4 regions of the Bradyrhizobium sp. i1.15.2 genome follow, and region 4 is predicted to be linked to each of the others. Evidence: predicted binding sites of a transcription regulator. Region 4 holds the regulator's gene; each other region holds the start of a gene.
What was found. Region 4 encodes LexA, which represses DNA repair genes until DNA is damaged. Its sites were predicted from a motif close to TGTTCNNNNTGTGTTCNG; they were not measured.
Positions count from the first base shown of each region.

Region 1: a site for LexA is predicted at 2,205-2,222, ahead of ABIB80_RS04075 (YifB family Mg chelatase-like AAA ATPase). Genes of this name have one in related genera too.
Region 2: a site for LexA is predicted at 1,866-1,883, ahead of ABIB80_RS05695 (helicase-related protein). Genes of this name have one in related genera too.
Region 3: a site for LexA is predicted at 2,381-2,398, ahead of ABIB80_RS32960 (nucleoid-associated protein). Genes of this name have one in related genera too.

Region 1 is NZ_JBEPRQ010000001.1:872,375-876,586, reverse strand. It holds gene ABIB80_RS04090 (CpaE/TadZ family protein) at 1-713, shown strand, start outside; gene ABIB80_RS04085 (tetratricopeptide repeat protein) at 943-1,728, opposite strand; gene ABIB80_RS04080 (PilZ domain-containing protein) at 1,809-2,054, opposite strand; gene ABIB80_RS04075 (YifB family Mg chelatase-like AAA ATPase) at 2,281-3,819, shown strand; gene ABIB80_RS04070 (hypothetical protein) at 3,873-4,212, shown strand, end outside.
Region 2 is NZ_JBEPRQ010000002.1:181,073-185,284, forward strand. It holds gene rpmB (50S ribosomal protein L28) at 1-173, opposite strand, end outside; gene ABIB80_RS05690 (DUF3108 domain-containing protein) at 748-1,557, shown strand; gene ABIB80_RS05695 (helicase-related protein) at 2,150-4,212, shown strand, end outside.
Region 3 is NZ_JBEPRQ010000029.1:31,776-35,987, forward strand. It holds gene ABIB80_RS32950 (ComEC/Rec2 family competence protein) at 1-313, opposite strand, end outside; gene ABIB80_RS32955 (Fic family protein) at 520-2,067, opposite strand; gene ABIB80_RS32960 (nucleoid-associated protein) at 2,408-3,457, shown strand; gene ABIB80_RS32965 (hypothetical protein) at 3,417-4,212, shown strand, end outside.
Region 4 is NZ_JBEPRQ010000017.1:25,494-29,705, forward strand. It holds gene ABIB80_RS25910 (molybdopterin molybdotransferase MoeA) at 98-1,309, shown strand; gene lexA (transcriptional repressor LexA) at 1,485-2,186, shown strand; gene ABIB80_RS25920 (hypothetical protein) at 2,639-3,073, shown strand; partial or broken gene ABIB80_RS25925 (ComEC/Rec2 family competence protein) at 3,211-4,212, opposite strand, start outside.

The DNA of each region.
Region 1 (4,212 bases), on a different contig from region 4:
ACCTCGCCTTCGGCACCGCGGGCCTCGACTACAATCAGGACCCGGTGCAGGGCATCGCCAATGCGGTGCTGTCGCAGGATCGGCCGGACACGGCCCTGATGGAGCGTCTGCTCTCCAAATGCACCGAGCGTCTCAGCCTGCTTGCTGCGCCTGCCACCCTTGACCGCGTCTACGATTTCGGCGCGGAGGCCTTCGATGCGGTGTTCGACACGCTGCGCATGACGACGCCCTGCATCGTGCTCGACGTTCCCCACCAATGGTCGGGTTGGACGCGGCGTGCGCTGGTCAACGCGGACGACATCGTGATCGTGGCCGAGCCCGATCTTGCGAACCTGCGCAACACCAAGAACATGCTGAACGTGTTGAAGGCGGCGCGGCCGAACGACCGGCCACCGCTCTACTGCATCAACCAGGTCGGCATGCCCAAGCGGGCGGAGATCGAGGTCAAGGCATTCGCCAAAACCATGGAGAGCCAGCCGATCGCGGTGATCCCGTTCGATTCAAAGCTGTTCTCGACCGCGGCCAACAACGGCCAGATGATCGCGGAGGTCTCCAAGAGCCACCGCACCACCGAGCTGTTCCAGAACATGGCGAACCGCCTCGCCGGGCGCGGCGAGGTGAAGAAGCCGAAGCGCTCGCTGCTCGGGCCGCTGCTGAAGAAGCTGAAGGGCAGGTCGGGGCGCGCGTCAGCCCCGCATCGCAAGGCGTCGTAGGGACAAGAGCTGAGCTCTCTCCGTTCCCTCCCCCCTTGTGGGGGAGGGGCAGGGAGGGGGTGCTACACGGGGACTCTTTCCGTCGCGCACCCATTCGATGCATCGTCACCAATCAGCACTTTTTCCTGGGCTACCCCTCTCCCTAGCCCTCCCCCACAAGGGGGGAGGGAATGCACCTCCCTCGGTGCGCTCGGCGAGGCTCAATCTGTCGAGCTCAGGAATGAGCGGGCTACTTCTCCGCCCGCTGCTGCTTCTTCACCAGCAATTGCCGCAGCGCTGTGACCTTTGCCGCCGCTTGATCCGGCGGCAGGTCCGCCTTCACGATGGTTTCGGCCTCGGCCTGCTTTCCTTCCAGTCCCAGCACGAGCGCGAGATTGGCGCGCACCCGGAGATCGGCGGGATTGCGCTCGTGCGCGCGGCGCATCGTTTCCTCTGCCCGCGGCAGATTGTTCTGCAGCATGTAGGACAGTCCGAGATTGGACAGCACCGACGGTTCGTCCGGCACGATTTTCAGTGCGGCGGCGTAGTATTGCTGCGCCTCCTCGTTGCGACCGAGCTGATCGAGCGCGGCGCCCTGCGCCGACAGGATATGCCAGTCGGGATCCTCGGGCGAATGCGCGCGACCGAGGACGTCGAACGCCTGCTGGAAACTGCCGCTGTCGGCGAGCGCGCGGCCATAGCCGGCGAGCAGCGCCTTGTTGCTGGAATGGGCAAGCACGGCCTGCTCCAGCACCGCGAGCGCCTGCGCGCGCTGGCCGGTCTGGCGCAACGCCTTGCCATATTCGAGCGCGACGTTGGGATCGCCAGGCTTGGCGCGATAGCGCTCGCGCAGCGCGTCCATGTCCGGCCTCACGTCTGGCTTGGCCTCGGCCCTGACAGCCGTGTCCGATTTTCCGCCGAGCGCGCCGGTGATGTCCTCGATGCCGGTGGTCTGACAGCCGCCCAAGGCCAAGATCAGAAGTGCGGAAAACAGATATCTCGCCGGAGGAGAGGCGACGGACAAACGCTTGGACATACTCTGATCACTCGGCGACTGATCAGAGATGCTTACCGATTAACGCTAAAGTCCCGTTAAGGCGGGGCGCTTCCGAAAGCTCAGTCGGTGAATTCAGCGCCGAACTCGCAGCCGATGCGCCAGCGCAGGCGGCACTGCCGGGAATAGTCGGGCGCGAAGATGATGGTGAATTGCGGCGGCACTTCCAGAAATTCCGCCACCACTTTCACGCCGCCATCCGAAATATCCGTGATCGTGCAGTCCCGCGGCAGCGAACCCGCGCCAAAATGAATCTTGGCGAGCCGCGTGCACATCCGTCGTTCGCTTCTCCGGCGATTTGCAAGCATCTGAATTGTTCACCCGTTAGACCACGGCCCATCCCGCAGCCTAGGAGTAGCGGACATTCGTTGGAATGTGCTGAGCAGAGCAGCTTGCATTCGAGGCGTAGTGTCTTCGACGTGTTTACGATCGGTTAAGGCCTTCCGGCCCTCTCGACCCGTTCCCGTATTGTTCTTGCAAGAACTGGCCCGCTCTGCTACCCCTAATTGTGCAAAAGGGCAGGCTGGTTCGGGCATGGTTCAGCGGGTTTCTACCGTCGCCTTTGAGGGGATCGAGGCCCGTGCGGTCGACGTGCAGGTGCAGGTCGCGCCCGGTCTGCCGGCCTTCGCGATCGTCGGTCTCCCGGACAAGGCGGTGTCGGAGGCGCGCGAGCGGGTCCGCTCGGCGCTGATCGCCTCTGGGCTGGCGCTGCCGGCGCGCAGGATCACCGTCAATCTCGCGCCCGCCGATCTGCCCAAGGAGGGCAGCCATTATGACCTGCCGATCGCGCTCGGGCTGATGGGGGCGATCGGCGCGATCCCCCCGGATGCGCTGACCGGCTTCACGGTTCTGGGCGAGCTTGGCCTCGACGGATCGATCGCACCGGTGGCCGGTGTCCTTCCCGCCGCGATCGGCGCCAATGTGCGCGAGGAGGGGCTGATCTGTCCGGCGGCTTGCGGCTCGGAAGCGGCATGGGCGAGCCCGGACATCCAGATCATCGCCGCAAGTTCGCTGATCCAGATCGCCAACCATTTCAAGGGAACGCAGGTGCTGTCGCGGCCGGTGCCGAAGGTGCATGAAGCCGCCGCCTCGCCGCTCGACCTGCGCGACATCAAGGGCCAGGAGAGCGCCAAGCGCGCGCTGGAGATCGCGGCCGCCGGCGGCCATCACCTGCTGATGATCGGCGCGCCCGGCGCCGGCAAATCGATGCTGGCGGCACGCCTGCCCTCGATCCTGCCGCCGCTGTCACCGGGCGAGTTGCTCGAAGTCTCGATGATCGCCTCTGTCGCCGGCGAGATCGAGGGCGGCGCACTGACGGCGCGGCGGCCGTTTCGATCGCCGCATCATTCCGCCAGCATGGCCGCGCTCACCGGTGGCGGCATGCGGGCGCGGCCAGGCGAGATCTCGCTCGCGCATCAGGGCGTGCTGTTCCTCGACGAGCTCCCCGAATTCGATCCGCGCGTGCTGGATTCGCTGCGCCAGCCGCTGGAGAACGGCGAGGTCTCGGTGTCCCGCGCCAATCACCGCGTCACCTATCCCGCACGCTTCATGCTGGTCGCGGCGATGAATCCGTGCCGCTGCGGCAATGCGTTCGAGCCCGGCTATGCCTGCAAGCGCGGCCGCATCGATCGCTGCACTGGCGACTACCAGGCCCGCATCTCGGGGCCGCTGATGGACCGTATCGACCTGCGCATCGAGGTTCCCGCCGTGACCGCGGCCGATTTGATCCTGCCGCCGCCGGCGGAGGGCTCGGCCGAAGTCGCCGCGCGCGTGGCCGCCGCGCGCGACATCCAGCTCGCACGCTACGCGGACGCCGGCCTGCCGAAGGTTCGCACCAATGCCGAAGCGCCGGCCTCGGTGCTGGAGGAGATCGCCAAGCCGGATGCGCAAGGCCAGAAGCTGCTGCGCGACGCCGCCGAGACCATGCGGCTGTCGGCGCGCGGCTATCACCGCGTGCTGCGGGTGGCGCGCACGCTGGCCGATCTCGATCGTGCCGACAAGATCGGCCGGCTGCATCTGGCCGAAGCGCTGTCCTACCGCGCACTCGCGGAGGATGTGCGCCAGTTGGCCTGAGCAATGCGCCGCCGCAGCTTTCTCGACAACATCACCATGCCCGAGATTGAACCATGACCGACGTCAATGCCTGCACCATCAGATTTGTCCGCCCGTCCCAATATGCCGATCGGCTGAGGTCGTACGAGTTGTGGGTCAACGGGACCAGCGTTGGGAAGCTTGCGCGCAATGACGCGTTGGAGGTCACGCTGCCGGCCGGTGCCTGCACGATCGAGGCGACTATTGATTGGGGCAGAAGCCAACCGCTCATCGTTCGCACCACTCCTGGCCAAATCGTCGAGATCGAGGTCAGGAACAGGTGGGGCGCCTGGGCAGCGCTGTGGGCGATCAGCTTCGGCAAGAACAGCTATTTGGTTCTCACTGAAGTCGAGCGAAAAACGAACAGAAGCGCTT
Region 2 (4,212 bases), on a different contig from region 4:
CTCTTGATCGCGTTGGTGGAGACGCGCAGGCGCACGTTGCGGCCCAGCGCTTCGCTGATGAAGGTCACGTTGACCAGGTTCGGCAGGAAGCGGCGCTTGGTCTTGATGTTGGAGTGGCTGACCGTGTGGCCGACCTGGGGGCCCTTGGCCGTCAATTCGCAGCGGCGAGACATGGCAAAATCCTCAATCTTTCCCAACGATGTGCGGCCGCCATTCGGGGCGCCACGGGCAAATTCTCTGTCCTTGCAGGGAGCGGGCGGACGTATAGGGGGGAAGCGGCGGGACGTCAAGGTTTTGGGGCGGGTTTCGTGCTCCAAGGTAGCTGTCATCGCCCGGCTCGACCGGGCGATCCAGTACGCCGAGACGGTACGGCTGACCAGAGGGGCCGCGGCGTACTGGATGCCCCGGTCAAGCCGGGGCATGACAGCGGTGGAGGTGGCGGGGTGAGGTGCGCGGTTCTGACCCGCCCCGATCACCAAAACGGCAATGATTATCGCGCCTTACCATCACATAAAGGGCGTATTCGCGCCCGAAGAGTCCAGTGGAGTTCCGGACGCGGAGTGGCCCGGACACATTGCTTGGCGCGGGTTTTGGCTTAAGTAACAACCGTTCGCGCCCCGATTGGATTGTTTCGTGCTCACAACGTCTCATCTTGCGCCAAGCCTGCGCCCAAATGAGCTGCGCTCAGCGGAGCGGCGCGCAAGGAATCCACGCGCAAGTCATCCGCGCTCTGCCGGCCGCTGGGTCATGGCGGCCCTTGGCGGGCTGGTTTTGGCGTGGGCGGCGGAGCCCGCGGCGGCGCAAGGCAAGCTCGAGGCGCAATACGAGGCGACGCTGTCGGGCATTCCCGTAGGCCGAGGCGCCTGGAACATCGACATCCAGGACGATGTGTTCGCGGCCGCGGCCTCCGGCGGTACCTCGGGGCTCTTGAAATCGTTCGCGGGCGGGTCGGGCACCGGCGCCTCGCAGGGCCGCGTCGTCAACGGCGCGCTGGTGGCGACCGGCTACCAGGCCTCCACCACCACCTCGAAGAAGACCGAAGAGATCCGCATCACGCTCGACAAGGGCAATGTGAAGGATTTTGCCATCCTGCCGGAGCCGCCGGTCGATCCCGACCGCATCGTCGTCACCGACGCGCATCGCCGCGGCGTCTGGGATCCGATGACGGCCTCGCTGGTGCGCGTAGCAGGCAGCGGCGACGTGCTGTCGGCGGACGCCTGCCACGGCAGCGCCGCCGTGTTCGACGGCCGCATGCGCTACGAGCTCAAGCTCGATTTCAAGCGCATGGAGAGCGTGAAGGCGGAGAAGGGCTATCACGGCCAGGTCGTGGTCTGCTCGCTGTATTTCGTGCCCATCGCCGGCTACATCCCCGACCGTCCCGTGATCAAATATCTCGCCGCCCAGCGCAACATCGAGGTCGCGTTCGCGCCGATCGCGGGAACGCGCATCCTGGTCCCGTTCTGGCTGAAAGTGCCGACCCCGCTCGGGCCGGCCATGCTGGAAGCCACCAGCTTCATCACCACGGCCCAGCCGCCCAGGATCGCGAAGACGCAGTAGAGGGGCGTCCCGTGCTGAATCTCCCTTTTTGGTGAAAATAAACGCAAGCGATTTCAATGGCATCCCTACTGTGCATGGGGTTGTTTTCGCACTTTTTGTTTGGGAGGGCTCCAGGGCCGGGAATCCATTTGACTCCTCCCCGATTCTGATTCGACTCCGCGCCGTCCCCAGCTTTAACGAATCCGCCACCGAAACGTCGCTTGTGCGGCGGGCCAAAACTCCATCTAGTGCGAACCCAATAAGCCTCCCGCGACATCTTGCGAGAACGGAACAGGACTCAAGGGGGAGTCAGCGATTCGGCCGCGATTCGTTCTCAACTCGTTCCGAAGCTTAAAGCCAACGGGAAAAGCGTCGCAAAGTGAGACAGTTGCGCGGGATTTGGGAAGGGGCGCCGCATTCTCCGCCGTCATGCCCCGGCTTGACCGGGGCATCCAGTACGCCGCGCCCTCTCGGTTTGATCTGCGCCGCCTCTGGAATACTGGATCGCCCGGTCGAGCCGGGCGAGGACAGCAGTGTGTGAGGCGAGCCCTTCGCGCCACCGCCCCAAAACAGCACTGACATTCGCCCCAATCGCCATTACCTAATCCCCCAGATGCCTTTTTCCTCCTCCCCCTTCGCTTCCGAGCGGCTTCCCGGCGCCGGCGTCACTGCGGTGCTCGGTCCCACCAACACCGGCAAGACCCATCTCGCCATCGAGCGGATGCTCGCGCATCCCTCCGGCATGATCGGGCTGCCGCTGCGCCTGCTGGCGCGCGAGGTCTACAACAAGATCGCAGCAAGGGTCGGCCCCGACGCCGTCGCGCTCGTGACCGGCGAGGAGAAGATCAAGCCGAAAGCGCCGCGCTATTGGGTCTCGACCGTCGAGGCGATGCCGCGGGATCTCGACGTCTCGTTCCTCGCCGTCGACGAGGTGCAGATCGCCTCCGATCTGGAGCGCGGCCACGTCTTCACCGATCGCATCCTCAACCGGCGTGGCCGCGACGAGACGCTGCTGCTCGGCGCAGCGACGATGCGGCCCATTATCGAGCGGCTGCTGCCGGGCGTCTCCATGATCACGCGGCCGCGTCTGTCGCAGCTGGAATTCGCCGGCGACCGCAAGATCACGCGGCAGCCGCGCCGCACCGCCATCGTCGCCTTCTCGGCTGACGAGGTCTACGCCATCGCCGAGCTGATCCGCCGCCAGCATGGCGGTGCCGCCGTGGTGCTGGGCTCGCTGTCGCCGCGCACCCGAAACGCGCAGGTTGCGATGTTCCAGAACGGCGAGGTCGATTACCTCGTCGCCACCGACGCCGTCGGCATGGGCCTCAATCTCGACGTCGACCACGTCGCCTTTGCCTCCGACCGCAAGTTCGACGGCTACCAGTTCCGCCGCCTGACGCCGTCCGAATTCGGCCAGATCGCCGGCCGCGCCGGCCGCGCCACCCGCAACGGCACCTTCGGCACCACCGGCCGCTGCGCACCGTTCGAGCCCGAGCTCGTCAATGCGCTGCAGAACCACACCTTCGACCCCGTGAAGGTTTTGCAATGGCGCAATTCGAAGCTGGATTTCGCTTCCCTCGGCGCGCTCCAGGTCTCGCTGAACCTAGCCCCCGGCCATGAGGCGCTGACCCGCGCGCCGATCGCCGAGGACATGCGCGTGCTCGACCACGCCGCCCGCGACGCCGAGGTGCGCGATGTCGCGCATGGCAAGGATGCGGTGGAACGGCTGTGGGAGGCCTGCCAAATCCCGGATTATCGAAAACTGTCGCCGGCCGCCCATGCCGAGCTGGTGACGACGCTGTACGGCTTCCTGATGCGGAAGGGGTGCATCCCCGACGCCTGGTTCAGGACCCAGATCGACCAGGCCGACCGCGTCGACGGCGATATCGACACGCTGTCGGCCCGGATCGCGCAGATTCGCACCTGGACCTTCGTCGCCAACCGTCCCGACTGGCTGAAAGACCCCGAACGGTGGCAGGGGATCGCCCGCGAGGTCGAAAATAAATTATCGGATGCGCTCCATGAACGCTTGACTGAGCGTTTCGTTGATCGCCGGACCAGTGTATTGATGCGCCGCCTGCGGGAGAACACGAGCTTGAATACTGAAATCGGCAAGACCGGCGAAGTCATCGTCGAAGGCCATGTCATCGGCCGCCTCGATGGCTTCACCTTTGCACCGGATGCGGCGGAAGCCGGCTCCGATGCGAAAGCGTTGCAGGCTGCAGCGCAGGCCGTGCTCGCCGGCGAGATCAACGCGCGCGCCGAAAAACTGGGCAATGCGCCGGACGAGCAGTTCGTGCTGACCTCGGAAGGCATCATCCGCTGGACCGGCGATGCCGTGGCGCGGCTGTCTGCCGCAGAGGACGCGCTGCATCCGCGCATCCGCATCATCTCCGACGAACGCCTCACGGGCGCCCCCCGCGACAAGGTGCAGGCCCGGCTCGAGCTCTGGCTCAAGACGCATATCGAAAAGCTGCTCGGGCCGCTGTTCGAGCTCAGCAAGGCCGAGGACGTCACCGGCATCGCCCGCGGCATCGCCTATCAGCTCGTGGAGGCGCTCGGCGTGCTGGAGCGCCCGAAGATCGCCAACGAGCTGAAGGACCTCGACCAGCCCTCGCGCGCGACCTTGCGCAAATACGGCGTCCGCTTCGGCGCCTATCACCTCTATTTCCCCGG
Region 3 (4,212 bases), on a different contig from region 4:
GCCGCGCGTAGGTGAGGACTCCGCGTGCGTGCGCCGAGTAGCCGTTGCCTTCAAGTTGAGCGTGCCATGCCGGCAGGCCGGAGGCATCCGGCTCGATCTCGAGATAAAACCAATCGGCTGGCGCCGGTGTCGCGCCCGCAAAGTGGCCAAATCGGGCTGGTGTCGTCACTACGCGCAGGAGCGCGAATGGTTTGGTCCGTTCAGCACGAAAACCGTCCAAGAGCCGCGGTCCGGCGCCATCAACATAGTCGGCATCGATGCAATCAAATTCGAAGGATGCACGGCGATGAGGGCTCGTGCTCAATGAATCCACGCGCGAGACGCGCGCGTACAGTCCTCTGCGGGGAAACTCTGGCGGGATGCGGATAAAGAAGAAAAAGAAGATAACCTCCCAGGGTCAAAACTCACCGATGCGGCGCGTCTTAGCTGCGACCACGCCGATAAAGAGCGCTATTTTTTATCAAGGGCTCGACCAGCATCTGATCCGACAGGCCCCAATTCAGGTGGCACTCTGACAAGTCAACTCGCCGTTCCAGAGTCTTTCGAGAACGCCGCTTGATAAAGCTCCTCAATCCTCGTGACTTCATCCGGCGTTAGTTCGGAGAACTCGTTGTCGCGAGCGCGCTTTGAGAGTTGCCCTCCATTCTGTTGCAGGAATCCGAAGAGGTTATTGAGCGTCCGCTCCGGCATTTCGATCATGTTCTCGATGCCCGCGCGGAAGGTATCGAAGCTCCGCAGAAATTGCGTTTCCTTTGGAAGATCTTGTTCGATGGTCCTCTGCACGCATTCGTACAGAAACTCGGCGTGGGGCGTCGCGTCGAAGAAACGATAAAAATCACCTGTATCGTTCAAGACCTTGACGTTGCCCTGTGGGGTCGACTCCCATTCAACACATGGAAGCAATCTAGTCGAATAGCTTTCCAACACACTCTTGTATTCGCTGATCTTGTCGAGAATCGCGGCAGAAACCGGAAAGTGGATCCCCGCGGGATTGAATCCGCGCCGTGCCAGAACATGGTGCATCAGGTATCGGTGAATGCGTCCGTTGCCGTCCTCGAACGGGTGGATGTAAACGAACCCGAAGGCGAGCACGGCGGCAGCGACGACGGGATCAAGCTCGTTTTCCGCCGCATGATCGAACGCGATCAGTCCCCGCACGAGGGAGGGGATATCTTCGTGACGCGCGCTGATATGATCTGGGATAGGTCTTTGCGTTTCGCGTTCATGCTCGCCGACGAAACCACCTTCGTTACGGAAACCAAGTTTCACGAAGCGCTCATCGCCAATCACAATGCGCTGCAGGCGCAGAAACTCCGCCTCATCGAGCGGTGCCCGTCCCGCTTCACCGATGACCCTGCCCCATCGCTGGATACGGTCCTGTGGCGGTCTCTCTCCTTCAATGACGTAGCTTGACTTTGAATCCTTGAGGAGAAGGAAGGCGGCAGTTCGCGCGAGCAGATCCTTCGGCACTTGGCTCACGACGACACGCGCGCGCTCCTTGAGATCCTGCGCAATAAATTCGCTCAGTGCTGCAGTCTTGAAAACAAGCGGGCAGAACTCCAGGGTTCCTGGCAGATTGTTGCGGACGCGGTGCCGTGCCGAATTCCGCCCGGAGGTAGCGTATTGGAGTTCGGTATCGACGGCATCGACGTAAGAGACCTTATCTGCCGCAGGCAGATTGAGTTGGCGCTCCAACAGCCATTCATGGAGAAACCAGATACGACGCGTGTACAGACCGGTCGGCTTCTGTCTTACAAGGTCCGCAATCTGATCCTCGTTCACGGCGAGGAAAAGCCGCTTCAGGATTGCAAGATCGAGTCCTTCATTCTTGAGAGCGAAGGTGAGATGTCCCTCAAGCGTCGCGTCCGGCGCATGCCGCGGCGTATAGATGCGCCATCCCCCTTGCTCAATGATACGGTGCTTTGTTCCGATGGCCGAAAGCATGCGCGGGACCGGGGCGGATAGGTTGTAGGCGTCAATCAGCGCCGCATAGCCAACAGGAGTTGCCACCTCCGGCAGCCTCCGGTCATGAAAAACACTCACGGGCCCTGAAAAATCCGTCTCCATTGTGCCAAATCCGTGAAAAACGTTCTCGGTCGTGAATTTCACTCTCAATTTAGCCTTCGAGCCGAAAACACCTCATATATAGCGAAAAACCTTCGCGTCATACGATAAACATGAAAAGTCTTCACGCACATCGCCTAGTCGGTCTAAAGCAACCCTCGGGGATAACCACCAATCCAAGTGGCATGACCGGCCCTCTTTCAACCGTCCATACGCAGGCCCCACGACTACAAGTCGGGTGGAATTCTTAACAAGATGCAGGATTCTTAGCGGAACACGACGTAGATTTTGGAATAAAAATCGGCGCGATTGAAAATGTTCTCTTTATGTTCTATGGTGGTGTATGGCCTTCCTTACTGAGCAGGAACTCGAAAGCCTGCGCATTGATCAGAGCGTTTTTCATATTGTCGGCCCGGGAGAGGAACATTTTCAGCTACTAACGGCGTTCGACGCCGGTCGACACGCATCCTTTTTCCTGGGCCGCGTCCGATCGGTCAACAGCGGAAACCGATACGAATTCCTCGCGGACGCGGCGGTGCGGGCGCAACTGGCTCGTATCAGCCGGGACAGGGCGACTTTCCAGGAAGAGAGCGAGAAACTCGCAACAGCGTTCAATGAAGCTCACGGAGGCAGCACGGCTGTCGGTGCCTTCTTGATCTTCTCGCTGTCTTGTTCAGGTGGCCGGGTATTTGCGCTTCTGAAATTCGAGGACGAAAAGGTTCTCAGTTACGACTACGACGTCAGTCGCGGGCGTTCGGGGAAGCCGAAGCCGACCTTCGGCGAGATTGAGCGGACTTTTGTCCAGAACCGCAACGCCCTGCAGAAAGCCGCGCTCATCAAGCTGGGCAAAGAGCGCGACGAAATCTGCGTTGTCGATCGTCAAAATCCGCAGCGGCCTGCAGCCTATTTCGAACAGTTCTTGCTCGTACGACGCCAGCGAACGGAAGAGGAGTTGACAAGGACAATCGTCGAGGTCACGCGCAACATTGCGCACAAGCACAAAGACATACTTCCGCGGGACGCGATGAAAAATATGGCGCAACGCCTCTACGACGCCAGCCAGTCCGGCGGTTCTATCGACGGCGAAAGTGCTGAAAATTGGCTGAAGAGCATTTTCGGGCCGCTGCCTGATGATAGCCCCGTGCTGACAGACTTCAAGGCAAAGCTGAAGCGCGAAGGAATGGCGGGCGAATCGTTCGTGCTCCAAAAGAACGCAATTCAGGCGCCCAAGAACCGTCGCGTCGAGACGGCAAGCGGGGTCAAATTGACCTTCCCTGTCGGTTTGATGTCTTCAGTCATTTCGGTAAACCGCGACAAGGGCGAGATCATCATTAGGGACAAGATCACACTCGATGACTTCGAGCTCAACACATCTGGTCGAACGCGTACGTGAGCTTGTCGCGAACGGCGCCGTGGCGGACGAACGTATTGACGCCCTTGTGTTGCGAGGGCGGCTGCCGTCTGTCGATGCGCAGATCGCCTGGCTCGGGTTCGTCGACGACGTCCCAACGCCGTTCTCGTCATTGCAAGTCTATAATCCAGCTCTCGGTGGCGATCTCGTTACGGGTGATATTTTTGATTCGACGCGCGAGATCGTGATCACGCTCGGAAAGCCGACTGCCGACGGCTGCGCCTTCTTTATCTTCCAGTCCGACATCCCACATTATTTGGTGCAACGAACTCTGCTCCCGCGCGTCGCGATCGCCGACTTGAATTCCAATCAGGCATTTCGCGCACGAGGATTGGAATTCGCTTCATGGGATTTCGCGCAAACGCCACCGCCAGCGGAGCCTTTGCTTGGGTCTATCGACCCGACTCGCTATGTTCGTGACTTTATCCCCGAACGTGAAATCGTTACCGATCTCAATCCCTGGCTGTTATTGGCCGCGCCAGCGGTTTCATCGCCGGCGTATCAAGCTTGGGAAACGGTTTCTGCCCGCAGATTGTTGGGCGGTCTCGTCTCCCGCGCCTGGCTCGAGGATGGCCAGGTCTGGCTGCAAGCGGCGGCGACGCCTCCGATCTATCGCATTAGAGCCGATGATCCTGCCCTGCCCGGCGCTCGTTCTCGATTGACTGAATCCGCCAACTGGGTTTTTCTTTCGGGGACAGATGTCGAGGCACGCCACCTGCTCTTTTCCGGTGAGTTGG
Region 4 (4,212 bases):
TGACTGTGCCCGCTCAGCGGTTTTTGCCTCTGCGCCCGCGCTCGGCTAGAAGACGTGCGGAACATTCGCCCGAACGTGCCGAGCAGGAGTTTTCGCCGTGGCCTTGATGCCGGTTTCCGACGCGCTTGCCGCGGTGCTGGCGGGTGCAGAGCCGCTGCCGGAAGAAATGATTTCCCTCGACGAGGCCCATCATCGCGTGCTCGCGCGTGACCTCGCGGCGCGGCGCACGCAGCCGCCGCAGGCGATGTCGGCGATGGACGGCTACGCGGTGCGCGCGGCCGATGCCGCGACGATCGATTCGGAGCTCACCGTGGTCGGCGAAGTCGCGGCGGGCCGACCGTTCGCCGGGACGATCGGCGCCGGCGAGGCCGTACGGATCTTCACCGGCGGCGTCGTTCCCGGTGGCGCGGACGCCGTCGTGATCCAGGAGGACACGGTCGCAGCCGGCAAGCGGATCATGATCAAGGAAGCCGCGATCGCCGGTCGGCACATCCGCCCCGCCGGCGTCGATTTCCGCGAGGGTGACGTGCTCCTGCGCAAGGGAAGCCGTGTCACCGAGCGCGACCTCGCGCTCGCTGCCGGGATGAATCATCCGCACCTTGTCGTTTTCAGGCGTCCAAAGGTCGCGATTCTCGCCACCGGCGACGAGCTGGTGATGCCAGGCACCACGCCAGGCCACGGCCAGATCGTCTATTCCAACGGCTACGCCCTGCACGCGCTCGCCCGCAGCGAAGGCGCCGAGACGATCGACCTCGGTATTGCCGCCGACACGCTGGAGGCGACCACCGCCGGCATCCGCCGCGCCCGCGAGAGCGGCGCCGACATCCTGATCACGACCGGCGGCGCATCGGTCGGCGACCACGATCTGGTCCAGCAGGCACTGCGGGACGAAGGCATCGCGATGGCGTTCTGGAAGATCGCGATGCGGCCAGGCAAGCCGATGATGCACGGGCGACTCGGCGCAATGGGTGTGATCGGCCTGCCGGGCAATCCCGTGTCGTCCTACGTGTGCGCTTTCCTGTTCATGGTGCCGCTGATTCGCGCCCTGTCGGGCCGTTCAGTGATTCACCATCGCCGCGAACGCGCCGTGCTCGGCCGCGGCGTCGGCGCCAACGACCAGCGCGAGGACTATCTGCGCGCGCATCTGGAGGAGCGTGACGATGGCACACGCGTCGTTCTTCCCGTCAATCATCAGGACTCTTCGCTGCTTGCGAATCTCGCTGCAGCACAGGTACTTCTCGTGCGCGCACCATTCGCGCCGAAGGCCGAAGCCGGCACGGCTTGCGAAGTGTTGCGGCTCCCCGTCTGAGCACCCCGCAACGCGCGTTCCGCGAACTTTGCTCTGTTCACGGTAAATTAAGCAGTTGCGGAACATGTATCGAACATATAGTGTCCGTTCATGATTTGTTTCGAGCATGTAGCGGCTTATTGCCGAATTCTGCGTCTCGGAATCGGACGACATCAACCGGGGGACTTTGGTCGAGATGTTAACGCGCAAACAATACGAGCTTCTGCGGTTCATCAGTGAACGTCTGAAGGAAAGCGGCGTGCCGCCCTCCTTCGACGAGATGAAGGATGCGCTCGATCTGCGCTCGAAGTCGGGCATCCATCGCCTGATCACGGCGCTCGAGGAGCGTGGCTTCATCCGACGCCTGCCCAACCGCGCCCGTGCGATTGAAGTCATCAAGCTGCCGGAGCTCCAGGCAGCCGCCGGCAGCCGCCGCGGCTTCACCCCCAGCGTCATCGAGGGCAATCTCGGCAAGGTGCGTGCGGGCTCCAGCCTGCCCGCGGACGAGGGCGAACGCCCCGTGGCGGTACCGGTGATGGGCCGCATCGCGGCCGGCACGCCGATCGAGGCGTTGCAGACACGCAGCCACACCATCAGCGTACCGCCCGACATGCTCGGCTCGGGCGAACATTACGCGCTGGAAGTGCGCGGTGATTCCATGGTTGATGCCGGCATCCTTGACGGCGACATGGCGCTGATTCAGCGCAACGAGAGCGCCGATACCGGCGACATCGTGGTGGCGCTGATCGACGACGAGGAAGCGACGCTGAAGCGCTTCCGCCGTCGCGGCGCCTCGATCGCGCTCGAGCCCGCCAACGCTGCCTATGAGGTCCGCATCCTGCCGCCCAATCGGGTGAAGATTCAGGGCAAGCTGATCGGGCTTTACCGGAAGTACTGATACCGGACGTACTTGATACCTGGAGAAGTTGGCGCCTCGCGCGCTTCCGATCGGCATCGCCGGTCAGAGATTGGAGCGGATCATCGTCCGCTCCGGCTGGATAGTCTTTCTGGTTCTGCACAGACTATCCGGCCCCTGCTCCGGCGCTGGCTACTCGCGACGCCCAAGAAGCAGCACCGAAACAGCACCGCTTCGCGGCTCGAGTGTGCGAGGAAACAGCGAGCAGCGATCGAGGTCGTTGCACCAGCCGGCAATATTCGCGCATGCGCCTCCCGAATGCATCGCAACTCTCTTTGTTCCTATTGAATTCGGGAAAGATAATGTGATCGCGGCTTGCGGAAACCAGCCGCAGATTTGCCCACAACCGAGCAGAGCTTTCGTGCTTCAACTCTGATAGAGGCCTGCGCCTCGATAAGAGACGTGGGTTGCTATCCCAGCATGAGGAGCACCCGATGTGTGACTACAGCCTGCATGCCGTCGCGTCGCGCCCCGCCGAAGTCGGCGAGACGATCGTCACGACAAATTTCCGCGGCACCTCGACGCGCGGCTTCGCCTCCGCAGCCGATCCGTCTGTTGCCGTCTGCCTGCTGCCGGGAACGGAGCTCGCCTTCGCAGACGACGTCCGCTACGACAATCGCTGGATCTGGACGCGGACCATCAATTCCCGCGTGGGCAAGTTCGGCAAGATCGATCCGCACGTTCCCGACCGCCATCATGACGCGATCGAATTCCCCGACGGCAAATTTGTGCTGGTGACGCAGCTCGTCGAAGGCCAGCGCGCGACCGTGCTGCAACTGCCTGTGACCCAGTCGGTCATCGAGCGCGAGCACAAGGCGCAGATCATCGCCGACAGGCAGCCGACCGTCACGCACCTGCCGATCGGCTGAAACAGCCGCCCTCCGGCTACGAGGTCGGAGGTCAGGATTGAATTGCCATCGCCGGCCGTGGCCGGCGAGATGGTGTGGTTTGCGCCAGCGAATCCGAGCGGACGCACCGACCCGCTGCGTTGCTCCGCACCATCAGATCAATCGTCGGCCTGCAAGTCGGTCTCCGCCGGCGTTGCGTCCTTGATGCGGGGCGCGGTCGCCTTCGGCGCAAGGCTGCCGTCGAAATCACCCTCGCCGGCGCCGACCGGCAACCAGGGGCGGCTCGTGCCTCTCGCCCTCACCGCCTGAACCACAAATCCGTCACCACGCTGCGTCAGCGCCAGTGCGCTCTGGCTGGCGAGCCGCTGCCGATCGACCACCATCGCCGCGCAATCGGGCGGCGCGGGACGCGTCGTCACCACCAGCGCGGCCCGACTGCAATCGTCGGCGAGAGCGTCGACCCGCAGTGCCAGCGCGACCAGCCTCCCGTCGATCAGTGGCGTCACGCAGCCGGATTCGTCACAGGACACGCCATCAGCCAGCGAGGCTCTGCCGGCATCGCGCGGATCGGCGTCGGCAGCGAGCCATTCCTTGAGCAGAAAGCTGTCCTTGCTGGTCCTGATCAGGTGCAGATATCCGTCCTTGCCCCGCACCGCGACGCTCGCGCCATCCCCGGCGATCAGGATGTCGGGCCTCCGCGCCGACAGTCCCCACAGGATCGCTGCCAGCAGCACCAGGGCGCCGGACCAGCGCAGCGGCGTCCGCAACAAGCCCAGCACGATGATTCCCAGGCTCGCCGCGATCAGCGGCCCGATCCCGAACGCCGCGATGCGGCCGACGGCACCCGGCAATGCTGCGACCCAGCGCGAGACCGCGACCATCCAGTCGATGCCGATCCCCATCAGCCACCAGAACACGCTGTCCAGCCCGAACGGTGCAGCAAGCAGCCCCAACAGCCCCGCCGGCATCACCAGCGCCGAGACCACCGGCATCGCGCCGAGATTGGCGAGCACGCCGAACGGCGTGACACGGTGGAAGTGGAAAGCGGCGTAGGGTGTGGTCGCAAGTCCCGCAATCAGCGAAGCCATGAACAGCATCGCGATCTCGCGGCCGCCCCACATCGCAATGCGTGCAGTCGCCGAATGGTCCGGCGAGGCAAA